3 regions of the Pseudarthrobacter sp. CCNWLW217 genome follow, and region 3 is predicted to be linked to each of the others. Evidence: riboswitches for the same ligand, from Rfam matches in the RefSeq annotation. Region 3 holds a riboswitch; each other region holds the start of a gene.
The links. Region 3 has a riboswitch for thiamine pyrophosphate ahead of thiC (phosphomethylpyrimidine synthase ThiC). Riboswitches for the same ligand answer to the same signal wherever they lie in the genome.
Positions count from the first base shown of each region.

Region 1: linked by a shared signal. The riboswitch ahead of V9L18_RS03045 (FAD-dependent oxidoreductase) and the one ahead of thiC (phosphomethylpyrimidine synthase ThiC) in region 3 are both predicted to bind thiamine pyrophosphate.
Region 2: linked by a shared signal. The riboswitch ahead of V9L18_RS12260 (ECF transporter S component) and the one ahead of thiC (phosphomethylpyrimidine synthase ThiC) in region 3 are both predicted to bind thiamine pyrophosphate.

Region 1 covers NZ_JBBCBT010000002.1:94,824-99,440, reverse strand. Annotated here, with positions in the region: gene V9L18_RS03060 (4a-hydroxytetrahydrobiopterin dehydratase) at 1-388, opposite strand, end outside; gene V9L18_RS03055 (thiazole synthase) at 450-1,259, opposite strand; gene thiS (sulfur carrier protein ThiS) at 1,263-1,499, opposite strand; gene V9L18_RS03045 (FAD-dependent oxidoreductase) at 1,496-2,836, opposite strand; TPP riboswitch at 2,829-2,947, opposite strand; gene thiE (thiamine phosphate synthase) at 2,975-3,727, shown strand; gene V9L18_RS03035 (RNB domain-containing ribonuclease) at 3,791-4,617, shown strand, end outside.
Region 2 covers NZ_JBBCBT010000009.1:135,724-140,340, forward strand. Annotated here, with positions in the region: gene V9L18_RS12250 (energy-coupling factor transporter transmembrane component T family protein) at 1-422, opposite strand, end outside; gene V9L18_RS12255 (ABC transporter ATP-binding protein) at 419-1,963, opposite strand; gene V9L18_RS12260 (ECF transporter S component) at 1,963-2,583, opposite strand; TPP riboswitch at 2,648-2,790, opposite strand; gene V9L18_RS12265 (heme-degrading domain-containing protein) at 2,864-3,406, shown strand; gene V9L18_RS12270 (hypothetical protein) at 3,557-4,617, shown strand, end outside.
Region 3 covers NZ_JBBCBT010000022.1:18,413-23,029, forward strand. Annotated here, with positions in the region: gene V9L18_RS20000 (VOC family protein) at 1-568, opposite strand, end outside; gene V9L18_RS20005 (amidohydrolase family protein) at 674-1,756, opposite strand; TPP riboswitch at 1,832-1,939, shown strand; gene thiC (phosphomethylpyrimidine synthase ThiC) at 1,997-3,745, shown strand; gene V9L18_RS20015 (alpha/beta hydrolase) at 3,750-4,484, opposite strand; gene ffh (signal recognition particle protein) at 4,588-4,617, opposite strand, start outside.

The sequences.
Region 1 (4,617 bases), on a different contig from region 3:
CGCGCCACACCTCGGAGATTTCAGCGGCGTCCGTCGTGTCGATTCCCACCTCAACGGTCCGATGCAGTCCCGGTTCCGCTGTTGCTCCGGCGGCTGCTGCGGCAGCACTCGCCGCACCAGCCGCCCTCACATCCCGGGAAGTCACCACGCCGCCAGCGTCATGGGAGGTGTACCGCAGGAACACACGGTTGTATCGCCAGTCGAGGTCCGGGTGGTGGTTTTGTTCTTCGGCGAGGCGTCCGACGTCGGCTATCAGCTGCAAGGCCGCGGCCGCCGTCTGCGTTTTAAACACAGTCACGAACCCGCCGAGGCGGTACCGCCAGTCCGGGAGGCCAGCCAGCGCTTCATCGATGGCTGACCTGCTGAGTGTGTCTTCAGTGCCCGCCACGGCTGGCTCCTCGGGTTGATCCTTGAGGGCACGCCTGGTGGCCGGCCGCGGCGGAATCGGGTCAGAGGAACTCTGCCCGGCCTTCCATGGCTGAGGATGCCAGGGCGTGCTCACGGCGCGGTATCCGCCCGGCCGCTTTCGCCAGCCTACCGGCGATCACAGCGTGTTTGAAGGCCTCCCCCATGAGTGCCGGGTTCTGGGCGCGGGTGACAGCGGTAGCCAGCAGGACGGCGTCGCAACCCAGTTCCATGGCAAGGGCAGCGTCCGAGGCAGTCCCTATGCCGGCGTCCAGTACCACGGGCACCGACGCGCGGGACACGATGAGTTCGATGTTGTGCGGGTTGAGGATGCCCAGCCCGGTGCCGATGGGCGATCCCAGTGGCATGACCGCCGTCGCGCCGAGGTTTTCGAGCCGCAGGGCCAGGACGGGGTCGTCATTGGTGTAGGCGAACACCTTGAAGCCCCGGTTGACGAGCTGTTCAGTCGCGTCCACGAGCTCAACGGCGTCCGGCAGGAGGGTCTGTTCGTCGGCGATGACCTCAAGCTTGACCCAGTCTGTTTCCAGCGCCTCGCGGGCAAGTTCAGCCGTCATCACGGCATCCCGCGCAGTGAAGCAGCCGGCAGTGTTGGGCAGGACCCGGATGCCATGGTCCAGCAGGAGCTGGAAAAGGGAGCCGGTTTCGGCTGGCGAGTATCGCCGCATGGCCACGGTGGTCAGCTCCGTCCCGGAGGCCAGCAGGGCCGCGCCCAGCCCATCAAGGCTTGGCGCGCCGCCGGTGCCCATGATCAGGCGGGAGCCGAGCTCGACGCCGTCGATCACGAGCGCGTCCGGGTGCCCGGTCGGGTTAACGGTATTGATGGTTTCGGTCATGGTTCAGCCTCCCTGGACTGCTGTGACCAGTTCGACGTCGTCACCTTCGGCGAGTGCCGTGACGTACCACTGGCTGCGGGGTACTACTTCGGAGTTGTGTGCCACTGCCACACCCAGTTTTTGCCCGTCGGTAGCCTGCCCGTTCGCAGCCAGGGGACGGCCAGTGACCTGGCTGACCAGGGTGGTAATTGACGCGCCGTCGGACACGCTGTGCAGCGAACCATTGAGGGTGATGTTCATGCTGTTTCCTTGGTGGGTTGGAGGATGGCGGCACGGCGTGTGGAGAATCTGGCCGGACTGAACGGGAGCCAGCGCGGGTCTGTGCGTCCATCCATGAGGTCCCGGCAGATGGCGGCGGCTGCAGGTGTCAACAGCACACCGTGGCGGAAAAAACCCGTCGCCACGATCAGGCCATCCACCGGTCCGTGGTTCCCTGGGAGGTGGACGCGGCCCAGCAATGGAGCGTTATCCGGCGTAGCAGGACGCGCCCGGGCTGTACTTTCCAGCAGTTCCAGCTCGGCGACCGCCGGCACCAGGACCTGGGCATCGCGAAGCAGCTGGTAGACGCCGCCTGCCGAGACGCCGCCTGCCGAGACGCCGCCAGCCGACGTTCCTGTGCCGTCCTGGCGGCGCTCCGGACTGGAGGCTGCCAACGCGTCCTCGCGCTGGGTGGCACCGATGACCACAGTGCCGTCACGCCTTGGAACGATGTAGACGGGAACACCGTGGACCAGTCCGCGGACAGTGGCGGTGACCAGAGGGCGGAGATGCTCCGGGACGCGCAGCCGGAGAATGTCGCCGTGCACGGGGCGCAGCGGCAGCTGGAGTCCATCGGGCAGCCCGCCCAACGACGCCGCTCCAAGCCCGTTGGCCACGATGGTTTCGCTGGCGGTCACCGAGCCCCCACCGGCCAGCCGGACACCGGCGACCCGGCCGTCTTTCCAGGCCAGCGACGACGCACGGTCGGCAACGGCGAATCCGTGTTCGGCTCCTGCGACGGCGGATCCTGAATCCTCCCTGTGGCTGGCCAAAGCCTCCCGCAGGCACGCCACCAGCTTCCGCGGGTCCACCTGGTGGTCAGCGGGAATGTCCAGGGCGCAGGAGATCGCGGGGCTCAGGAGGGCTTCGCGGCTGCGGGCTTCGCGCACCGTCAGTGGTTCAACGTCCAGCCCGTGGGCCCGCTGGACTGATCGGAGGTCCATCAGCGCACGGCGGTCGGCCGCGTCCGCGCCGACGGCCAGCGTGGGGGTGGGCAGGTACCCTGCATCGCCGGGAACGTCCCGGGCCAGGTCCGCCGCGAAGGCCGGCCACAGCCGGGACGATTCAAGCATCAGCTCCAGGAGTTCTTCCTCCTGGTAGTGCAACTCACTTACCGGGGCGAGCATGCCTGCCGCAGCCCAGGAGGCGCCGGAACCGGGGGCATCATCAATCACAACCACAGAACGGCCCGAGCGCCTGGCTTCCCAGGCTATGCCGTGCCCGATCACACCCCCGCCGATAACGGCGACGTCAGCAGAGAGGTCGGCGAGAGCGTCACTGGGAGCGCCGGCGGACGGACTGCCGGTTGGCGGTATCATGTGGTTCCTTCCCTACGCCGGTACTAGCCGGATCAGGTCAAGCGGTCGGCTCTGACGCCCTCTCAGCCCGGCGCTTTATGACAGCTGCCGCGGGCTCCCGCAGTACCTGCCCAGTTTAGAGGAACTACTCTGGTTTCCATGAACGCAGCCCTTCCTGACAGCATTGCCGTCGCCAACAGCACCTTCCTTTCCACCAGCCATGCTGAGGCCCTGGGCGGTGCCCGGCTGTACCTGTGCACGGATGCCCGTAAGGATCGCGGTGACTTCGCCGGGTTTGTTGATGCGGCCTTCGCCGGGGGCGTGGACATCATCCAGCTCCGCGACAAGACAATTGAGGCAGCAGAGGAGCTGGACCTACTGGCGGTACTGAAGGAGTCCGCACTGCGCCATGGACGGCTGTGGGCGGTCAATGACCGGGCCGACGTCGCGGTGCTCTCAGGTGCCCCGGTGTTCCATATTGGCCAGAAGGACCTGCCGCTGAAGGCTGCACGCACCTTGTTGAACGGCAATGCAGCCATCGGTCTGTCCACCCACACCACCTCACAGATCGACGGCGCGGTCTCGGCCTCGGCCGCCGTCACAGCCGCGCCCACTGGGCTGGACTATTTCTGTGTTGGTCCGGTGTGGGCCACCCCCACCAAGCCCGGCCGGGCCGCCGTCGGGCTCGACCTCCTCAGGTACGCCGCGGGGGCAGTCAAACAGGCGGGGTCCGTGCCCGGCGTGGCAGAGGTACCCTGGTTCGCCATTGGGGGCGTGGACCTGGGCAACGTGGAGCAGGTGGTGGAAGCGGGCGCCCGCCGGATCGTTGTGGTCCGGGCCATCACCGAAGCCGCCGATCCCGCAGAGGCCGCCGCGGCACTGCTTCGGGCCTTGGACGCCGCCGGCTCCTAGGCCTCCGGCCCCAAAGAGGGGATGGCGTGCATAATCAGCGAAAATCGGGCTAACCTGAATTTCGTGTCACATCATCGGCTGGCCCCAAATGTCCACGAGCACACCAATGCCCTCGAGGAGGCACTGAGTGCGCTGCGGACCGAGCTGGAGCTACCGGGCGACTACCCTGCCGACGCCGTCCGAGATGCGGAAGCCGCTGTCTCCTCAAGGCAACTGCCTGATGCCGACCTGACAGGCATTGATTTCCTCACTATTGATCCTGAGTCCTCCACCGATCTAGACCAGGCCCTGTTTATTGAGCGCGCCGGTAGCGGCTATCGGGTCCTCTACGCCATCGCAGATGTACCCGCATTCGTGGTGCCCGGCGGGCCGCTGGACGCCGAGACCCGCCGCCGGGGACAGACGTTCTACGCGCCCGACGGCCGTATCCCGCTTCATCCGGAGGTCATCAGCGAGGGGGCCGGCAGCCTCCTGGCAGGCCAGCTCTGCTCTGCCTTTGTGTGGGACTTCCACCTGGACCAGGCTGCCCAGGTCACGTCCGTTTCGGTCCAAAGGGCACGGGTCCGCAGCCGGGCCAAGCTCAGCTACAAGGGCGCCCAGGCTGAACTCGACGCCGGAACGGCCTCGCCGGTATTAGAGCTCCTTAAGGAGGTTGGCCTCAAGCGTGTTGAGCTGGAGCGGGAACGCGATGGCGCGAGCCTGAACATGCCTGAGCAGGAGATCGTGCAGCTTCCCGATGGCGGCTATCGGATCGCTGCTGCTCCCCAGCTCCCGGTCGAGGACTGGAACGCCCAGATATCGCTCATGACAGGAATGGCTGCGGCCACCCTGATGCTTGAGGGCAAAGTCGGCATCCTGCGGACCATGCCCGCCCCTGACGAACGGTCCCT
Region 2 (4,617 bases), on a different contig from region 3:
TTCTGGGCCAGCGCATCGGCGAGGTCGGTGGGATCGGTGCAGCTCATGAGGAGGACGGCCGGCAACGCGATCGCCAAGCCGCGGAGCATAAAGCCCAGCCCCAGCTCCAGGGAGCCTTCGCTCATGGACCAGATGCCGACGTCGAGCAGTATCCTTCCGCTGTCCGGAGCCAAAATCGAGGTGCTCCAGCCACCCACGGCGGCCGCCAGGATCAGCGGCCAGCCGCGCTGCCACAGCAGCGTCAGGGTCAGTCCTGCGAGCGGGAAGAGCAGCAGCTCGCAGAAGAGCGCCACGGAGGCGGAGACCCAGTCGATGGACAGCGCCAGCACCACGGTCATGAAGACGACGGCGGCGAACTTGCTCAGCGGATTGGCACGGGTCAGCAGTGCTTGGTTCCCCCGCAGTGTCAGTTCCTGCCTCATGGGGCCACCGCTTCGGTGGTGCCCAGCCGGAGCTCGGCGCCGCCCAGGGCCGTGCTGAATTCGGCATCGTGTGTTACGGATACCACGGCGGTGCCGGCGTCGAGCAGTTCGGAGAGGAAGGACGCGAGCTCGGCCCAGGTGTTGGCGTCCTGGCCGAAGGTTGGCTCGTCCAGGACCAGCACCTGCGGGTGGGCGGCGAGCACCGTGGCCACGGACAGCCGGCGCTTCTCCCCGCCGGAGAGCGTGTAAGGGTTGGCGTCCACGAGTTCGGTCAGCCGAAGCCGCTGGAGGAGCTCATCCACCCGTTCCTCGCCGTGGCCAAGATGCCTGGGGCCGAACATCAGCTCGTCCAGGACATTGCCGGTGACAAACTGGTGCTCTGGCTCCTGGAAGACGGTTCCGATGCGGGCGATCAGCTGGTCGGCCTTCCATTTGTAGGGGTCGATGCCTGCGCCCTGACTCAGGTCCACGGTGGCCGAAACGTTTCCCCCTACGGGTGCCAGCAGGCCGGCCAGGGTCAGCGCGAACGTGGATTTTCCCGCACCGTTCGGACCTGTGATGGTGAGCGCCTGCCCGGCGCGCACCTGCGCCGAGATGCCCTGCTGGACCGGAACCGGAGGGATCGCTTTGAAGCGGCGGCGGCGAGGCCGCTCCCGCGAAACGGCAAGGTCCTCGGCCGCCAGCAGCAGGTCCCCGGAGCCGCCGGAAGTCCGGTTCCGCGTGGCCGGAACAAAGCCGGGGACCCACACACCGGCAGCAATCAGCATGTCCCTCGCCTCGGCGAGGACCTGGTCCGGCGGCCCGTCCAGCAGCACTGCGGGATCGGTTGCGGAGCCTGGCTGCAGCACCACGATCCGGTCCACGAGGTCCTTCCAGACGGACACGCGGTGCTCCACCACAACCAGCGTGGCCCCGGTCTTGTCCAGGCAGCGTCCCACGGCGTCGCGGACCTCGAGGACCCCGGTGGGATCCAGGTTGGCCGTGGGCTCGTCCAAGAGGATCAGCCCGGGCCGCATGGCCAGGATGCCGGCGAGCGCCAGGCGCTGCTTCTGCCCGCCGGAAAGGGCCGACGTCGGGTGGTCCAGCGGCAGGTGGGAGAGCCCGACGTCGTCAAGCGCCTCGTGCACGCGCGCCCAGATCGCATCGCGCGGCACGGCGAGGTTCTCGGCACCGAAGGCGACGTCGTCGCCGAGCCGGGAGAGGACCACCTGCGTTTCGGGATCCTGCTGCACCAGCCCGGCGCGGCCGCGCCGCTCACGGGGGGAAGCGCCATCGATCCGCAGCGAACCGGATTCGTCGGAATCGCCTGCTTCGCCGTCGTCGTTCACATCCCCCAGCACCCCCGCGAGAGCGTGGAGCAGCGTGGATTTGCCCGCCCCTGACGGGCCCAGCAGGAGCACACGCTCCCCGGGCTTGATGTCCAGGTCCAGGGCGTGGACAGCAGGCCGGGACCGGCCTGCGTGCCGCCACCCCCAACCGCGGGCAGTGACGGCGGCGGGCCGCATCGCAGCGGCTGTGCCGTCGTCGTAGGCTGCGGGCATTAGGAGAAGACGGGCTCCGACGCAGCCTTGCGGGACGCGAAGGAGCTCAGCACACCGGTCCTGGCCAGGCCGCGCGTGGCGATCCAGGACAGCGCGCCGGCGATGATCGCGCCCGAGATGGCGGTAAATACGATGTACGCGAGCTTGTCACCGGCGGCGTAGGCGATGTTCCAGCCCCAGGGGGCGAAGGAGTCGTTCAGGCCGCAGAACAGCCCGGCCGCAGCGCCGGCCAGCAGCGCGACGGGCAGGTTGAACTTCTTGTAGACGAAGATGGCGAAGATGATCTCGGCACCCAGGCCCTGGACGAAGCCGGAAAACAGCACGGAGGCGCCGTACGGCGAGCCCATGATCAGTTCACCCATGGCGGCCACCGTTTCGCAGAAGAGCGCGGCGCCCGGCTTGCGGATGATCAGCATGCCCAGCACGGCGGGGATCATCCAGCCGCCGGCGATGAGGCCGGTCAGCGGCGGGTAGACGGCGTTCATGGGCGGCGAAACCGCGGCGGCGCCCTGGGACCACGCCCAGAAGATCACGCCGCCGGCGATGGCGATGAGGGCGGCCACCACGATGTCAACGATGCGCCAGGTGTAGCCGGTCTTTTTGATTGCTGCAGTGCTCATGTGATCCTCCTGAGGAACAGGAGGGGAAAGTGTTCCGGCGGTCGGCTTGCCACCGGTTACCGCACACTTCGAGAACTCGACTCCCTTGCGCCGGTACTAACCGGATCAGGTTCGAGGGTCTGCGGCTGTCCCGCACTCTCAGCGCCCACCTGCGGTTCCCTGGCAATGCCAGTGATGCCCGACGGCGGCGCTCCCCTGTCGTTAATAAAGCTGGTCTTTGAATATTCTGCCCTGATGGGCGTGGTCCAGTTTACACCGCTGGGGCGGTAGATTGTGGGCCATGACTGCCAACAACCCGACTGTGACTGCGTTCAATCCCGACTCAAGGCTGCCCCAGCCATCAGGCCTGCTCGAGGCCCTGATTGACCGGATCGAGGCCGAGATCACCGAGCTGCAGTTTCCGCATTTCACCAAGGACGATTCCCTCAATCTGGGGTTGCTCCTGGTGGAGCTGGGGAAGACGCGGCGGCTTCCCATCGCGATCGACATCACCAAGGGCGAGCAAGTGCTCTTCCACGTGGCCTTGGATGGTGCCACGCCGGACAACGAGCACTGGATCAGGGCCAAGCAGCGCACCGCCGCCCGGTATGAGATCCCGTCATTGCTGGTGGGACTCCGCGGCAGGCTGCACGGCGGGCGGATCGAGGACCACGGGTGGTTCGACGAGTCCACCTACGCACCACACGGCGGCTCCTTCCCGGTGTACGTGGCCGGGGTGGGTGCGGTAGCCACTGTCACCGTTTCCGGGCTGCCGCAGCAGCAGGACCACGACCTCGTGGTGGAGGCCCTGCGCGAAATCCTGGGGTCCATGCGGGCCGAATGAGCGCGGCCCAGGGTCGGGCTTCCTGACACTCCCGAAGTTGACACGCTCCCCCTGACGACACGAGGATGAAGTCGATCCGGAAAGCGTTTTCTCACTGGCGCAGCCGTGGAAGCCGCCGTCAGATCCGGCAGCCTTCAGGAGGGCGGGCATTTGAGCAGCCAGCACACCATCGACCGTCAAGCCCTGGTCCGCAGGCATAACGTGGAGCAGCGGAGCCTTGATCCCCGGAGTCCGGTTTCCGTGGGCAACGGCGAGTTCTGCTTCACGGTAGACCTCACCGGGCTCCAGAGCCTCCCGGCCGAGTACCCCGTAGGAGGGCCGCCCGGCACGCTGCTCGGCTCGCAGTCCCAATGGGGCTGGCACTCCGTCCCCGCGGCCGAGGAGTACAGCCTGGCCAGTTCCACGGTTCTGTACGATTCCGCGCGGGGCCCGGTCCCTTACCTGGACATGGTGGGCGATATCGTGGACGGCCGGGAGACTAAGGCGTCCCGCGCCGAGACCTGGCTGCGGGCGAACCCGCACCGCCTGGACCTGGGCCGGATCGGGTTCGCGTGGACGGATCGGGCCGGGGCGCCACGGCCGCTCACCGCGGCAGACGTCGTCGACCCCGTCCAGACCCTGGACCTCTGGACCGGGACGGTCACCAGCACGTTCAGCCTCCGGGGCCATCCCGTCAAGGTCACCACCGCCTGCCATCCGGACCGGGACCAGATCGGCCTGATCGTGGAGTCCGCGGCCCTCCAGCACGGGCTGGTGGTCACGTTCGCCTTCCCCTATGGGTCCGAGGCGTGGCATGACGCCGCGGACTGGAACCGTCCCGCGGACCACACCACTACCTTGGCGGAACCAGCGGGCGGAGCGGACGGCCTCCAGCACTGGACGGTGGACCGCGACCTGGACGGATCGGGGTACCAGGTGACGGTGTCCGGGAGGAACCTCCGGCTGGACCAGTCGGGGGCCCATAACCTGCTGCTTGGCGCCGACGCCGGCCAGGACGTCCTTGACCTGGCCGTCCAGTTCACCAGCACCGGGCAGGGCGAATGCATCCTGCGCAGCTCTGGCGGCGCACCCTCGACTGGGACTGGAACCGCCGTCGCCCAGGCCTCCCGCGACCACTGGCCGAAGTTCTGGCAGTCCGGCGGCGCCGTCGAACTCCATGGCACACCCGACCCGCGGGCGGCTGAACTTGAGCGCAGGATCGTCCTGTCCCA
Region 3 (4,617 bases):
TGTGGACGTCGCCCACCTGGAGGTGGACGTGGCCCACCCCGGCGGCCGTCCGCTGCTGGCCGTCAACGGATTCCTGGGTCAGATGCTCCTGCAGGTAGCGCTGCGGAGGCAGTGCCAGGCTGTCCATGACCACGTCCGTTCCATTCCAGGACCAGTTTTTGCGCGGCCGGTCCCAGTAGAGTTCGATGCCGTTGCCCTCCGGGTCGTTGAAATAGAAGGCTTCACTGACCAAGTGGTCCGCACTGCCCGTGAACGAGCGGGGCTCATATTGGGCCGCCGTAGCGACTGTGGCCGCCAGTGCCGCCTGGTCCTCAAAGAGCAGCGCCGTGTGGAACAGCCCGGCCTCGCCCCTGCCGGGAAGAGTCAGCCCGGGGGCGGCGGCCAGATGCACTAGCGGCTTTCCGAGCCGGCCCATGTAGAGGCCACCGTCCTGTTCGGCCACCACGTCCAGGCCCAGTGCGCGCTGGTAGTAGTCAGTCATGAGCTTCATGTCGCCGACCTTCAGCATCACCGTGCCCATGGTGAGCTCGGCAGGTAGAAGGTCCTGGCTGGTGGATTCTGCAGTCATCGAAAACTCCCGGTCCAACGGCCGCCGGATCTCGGAGGCCTCTACTCTTCTAAATTACTTGAAGCTTCAATTTATTCCCAACTGTACGAGCGTGATCTTCAACGGTCAGCGGATCACCTCGCCCCGCAACACGACGTGCCGGAGCGTGGCGACAGTGGAGGGGACGCGCCGGGGGTCTTCCCCGCACAACACCACATCGGCGCTGGCACCCTCGGAGATCCCCTCAGCGCCGAGCCACGTCCGCGCACCCCAGCAAGCAGCATCCAGGGCCGCCGCAGGAGGGAGGCCTGCCCGGTGCAGTGCCAGGATTTCGTCGGCGATCCGTCCGTGCCGGATGACGCTGCCCGCATCTGTCCCGGCATAGATTCGCACACCCGCTTCGAAGGCTTCGTACACGCGCTCGTACCTGCGTTCCCACAGCGCGTGCATGTGCTCGGCGTACCGCGGGAATTTCGCTTCGGCCTGGCGGGCGATGTCCGGGAAGGTGTCGATGTTGATCAGCGTCGGGACGATGGGGACACCCTGGGCGGCGAGCCGGGAAACGTGCCGGGGCAGCAATCCGGTGGCGTGCTCGATGCAGTCGATGCCGGCGTCGAGCATCTGGTCAAGGGTGTCTTCGGCGAAGCAGTGCGCGGTCACCCGTGCGCCCTCGTCGTGGGCCGCTTGCACGGCATCGCGGACGACGGCGTCGGGAAACGACGGTGCGAGGTCTCCGGCGTCGCGGTCAATCCAGTCCCCCACGAGCTTGACCCAGCCGTCGCCGGCCCTCGCCTGCTTCCGCACGGCCTCCACCAGGCCGTCCGGCTCCACCTCGACGGCGAAATCCCGCAGGTAGCGCCGTGACCGGGCAATATGCCGCCCGGCGCGGATAAGCCTGGGCATGTCGTGACGCTGCTGCAGCCAACGCGTGTCGCTTGCCGCCCCTGCATCACGGACCAGGAGCGTGCCTGCGTCGCGGTCGGTGCGGGCCTGTTCTTCAGCCATCGCATCCGGGACGACGCCGCCGGGTCCCAGGCCAACGTGGCAGTGGGCATCAACGAACCCGGGAAGGACCCAGCCCCCCAGCACAGCATCGGGGGACGTGGGGGGCCTGTGGAACGTGAGACGGCCGTCGACGGACCAGAGGCCCCGCCGTTCCTCATTCGGTCCGGTGAGCACTGTTCCGCTGAATTCGATGATTCCGGCCATGGCAACAGCCTAATCCGCGGAAGAGCCCGCCCACGTCACGGTCAGGAGTGCCCTCCCGCACCTGTGGTAGCTTCATCTAGACCACACGGGAGCCCTTGCAGGGGCTGAGATCAGGCTGACGCAGCCTGCGACCGTTGAACCTGTCCGGGTAATGCCGGCGAAGGAAGTGAGTATTCATTGAGTACACCAGAAACACGGCTGATTGCTGCCCAAAATGAGACGGCCAAGGGGAAAGCCGGCATTGAGACCCAGTCGCTGAAATCCCATTCGTTGGCGTTCATCAGTGACGAGGCCACCGGAATCCGGGTTCCGGTAACGGAAATTGCGCTGGAACCATCGCCCAACGGCGAGGCGAACGGCCCTTTCCGGACCTACCGCACCGCCGGCCCTGGGAGTGATCCGGTGGTGGGCCTGGACCCGTTCCGCTCGGAATGGATCGCGGCCCGTGGCGACACCGAGCCCTACAGCGGCCGGGAACGGAACCTGCTCGACGACGGCAAGTCGGCAGTCCGCCGCGGCGCAGCCTCCGCAGAGTGGAAGGGAGCACAGCCGGTGCCCCGCCGCGCCGTCGACGGCCGGACAGTCACCCAGATGCACTACGCAAAGCAGGGTGTCATCACCCCGGAGATGCAGTTCGTTGCCCTCCGCGAAAACTGTGACGTGGAACTGGTCCGCAGCGAAGTGGCGGCAGGCCGCGCCATCATCCCCAACAACATCAACCACCCGGAATCCGAGCCGATGATCATCGGCAAGGCCTTCCTGGTCAAGATCAACGCCAATATCGGCAACTCGGCTGTGACAAGTTCCATCGCCGAGGAAGTGGACAAACTGCAGTGGGCAACCCAGTGGGGAGCCGACACGGTGATGGACCTGTCCACCGGCGATGACATCCACACCACGCGTGAGTGGATCATCCGCAACTCCCCCGTCCCCATCGGCACGGTGCCCATCTACCAGGCGCTGGAGAAGGTCAATGGCGAGGCCAACAAACTGACGTGGGAGATCTTCCGCGACACCGTGATTGAGCAGTGCGAGCAGGGCGTGGACTACATGACCATCCACGCCGGAGTGCTGCTGCGCTACGTGCCGCTGACGGCCAACCGTGTCACCGGCATCGTTTCCCGTGGCGGTTCCATCATGGCCGGCTGGTGCCTCGCGCATCACCAGGAGAACTTCCTGTACACCCACTTCGACGAGCTGTGCGAAATCTTCGCCAAATACGACGTCGCTTTCTCCCTCGGCGACGGGCTGCGCCCGGGAGCGACGGCGGACGCCAACGATGCCGCCCAGTTTGCCGAGCTGGATACGCTGGCTGAACTGACGCAGCGCGCCTGGGAATTCGACGTGCAGGTGATGGTGGAAGGACCCGGCCACGTACCGTTCCACCTTGTCCGGGAGAATGTGGAACGCCAGCAGGAGCTCTGCAAGGGGGCCCCGTTCTACACCCTCGGACCGCTGGTCACGGACATAGCACCCGGCTACGACCACATCACCTCCGCCATCGGGGCCACCGAGATCGCCCGCTACGGCACCGCCATGCTCTGCTACGTCACGCCTAAGGAGCACCTCGGCCTGCCCAACAAGGACGATGTGAAGACGGGTGTGATCACATACAAGATCGCGGCCCACGCCGCCGACCTGGCCAAGGGCCACCCCGGCGCCCACGAGCGGGACGACGCCCTGTCAAAGGCGCGGTTCGAGTTCCGCTGGCGGGACCAGTTCGCACTGTCCCTGGACCCGGTCACTGCGGAAGCCTTCCATGACGAGACGCTGCCCGCCGAGCCGGCCAAAACCGCCCACTTCTGTTCCATGTGCGGCCCCAAGTTCTGCTCCATGAGGATCAGCCAGGACATCCGGGATGAGTATGGCTCGGCTGAATCCCAGGCAGCCCTGGCGGAGATGGCGGCCGGGATGCGAGAAAAGAGCGAGGAGTTCCTCGCGGCAGGCGGGAAGGTTTACCTGCCTGACCTGGAGGTGCCTTCGCGCTAACGCGTCAGGAGGCCCGGGCTGACCGGCCGCGGCTGACGTCGCCCACGAACGCCCGGATGGCGTGATCGCCTTCCGCCGAATCCTGGGGCCGGTGCCCGCCCGCAGCAATGCGGTGCAGGGCACCGGTTTCGCGGAGGTATCCGGCGATCTCTTCATAAAGCGGCTCCCAGCCGCCGGTCAGCACCAGCGTTGGCACGCCCGGGACGATATGCAGCGGCGCCTCCCAGGCCGGGGCCTGCAGCCGGAGCCGCCGGGCGGAGCGTCGTTCCTCCTGGGTGGCGGGCTCCTGGAGATCTGCAGCATAGACGCGGCGGACGAACTCCCGTTGGAAATCCTCGTCACTCAGCTGGTGGCGGACATCAAAGAGGGGCTTCATGAGCTCCCGGTGCGCCGCCGTCGCTGGCAGTTCCGCGGTCAACGACAGGCAGGCCGGCTCCACGAGCGTCAGCGAATACACCAGGTCGGGGCGCTCGACGGCGGCCATCATGGCGGAGATCGCCCCTTGGGAATGCGCCACAACGTGGCCACCGGCGGCACCCCTGCCGTCGTCGGCGAGGGATCTCAAAACGATGGCGGTGTCCTCCGCAAAGGAGGACTCGACCGGTTCAGCAACAGAGTCAAAGCCGTGGCGCCGGAGAAACAGGGCGTCGTAGGTCAGTGCCATGCCGTGCTGCCGGGGCCAGGCCGCTGAGCCGAAGCTTCCGGCGCCGTGCACGAACACTACCCGCTGCTTGAACATGACCCAACCCTATTCCACGGCTCCGACATCCCAACTGGGTAGCAGCAGGTGTCGTTTTGAGCGCTCATAACGACATCTGCTGCTACCCAGTTGGGCGATGCGATTACTTGCCGAGGAACTTGTCGAAGCCCTT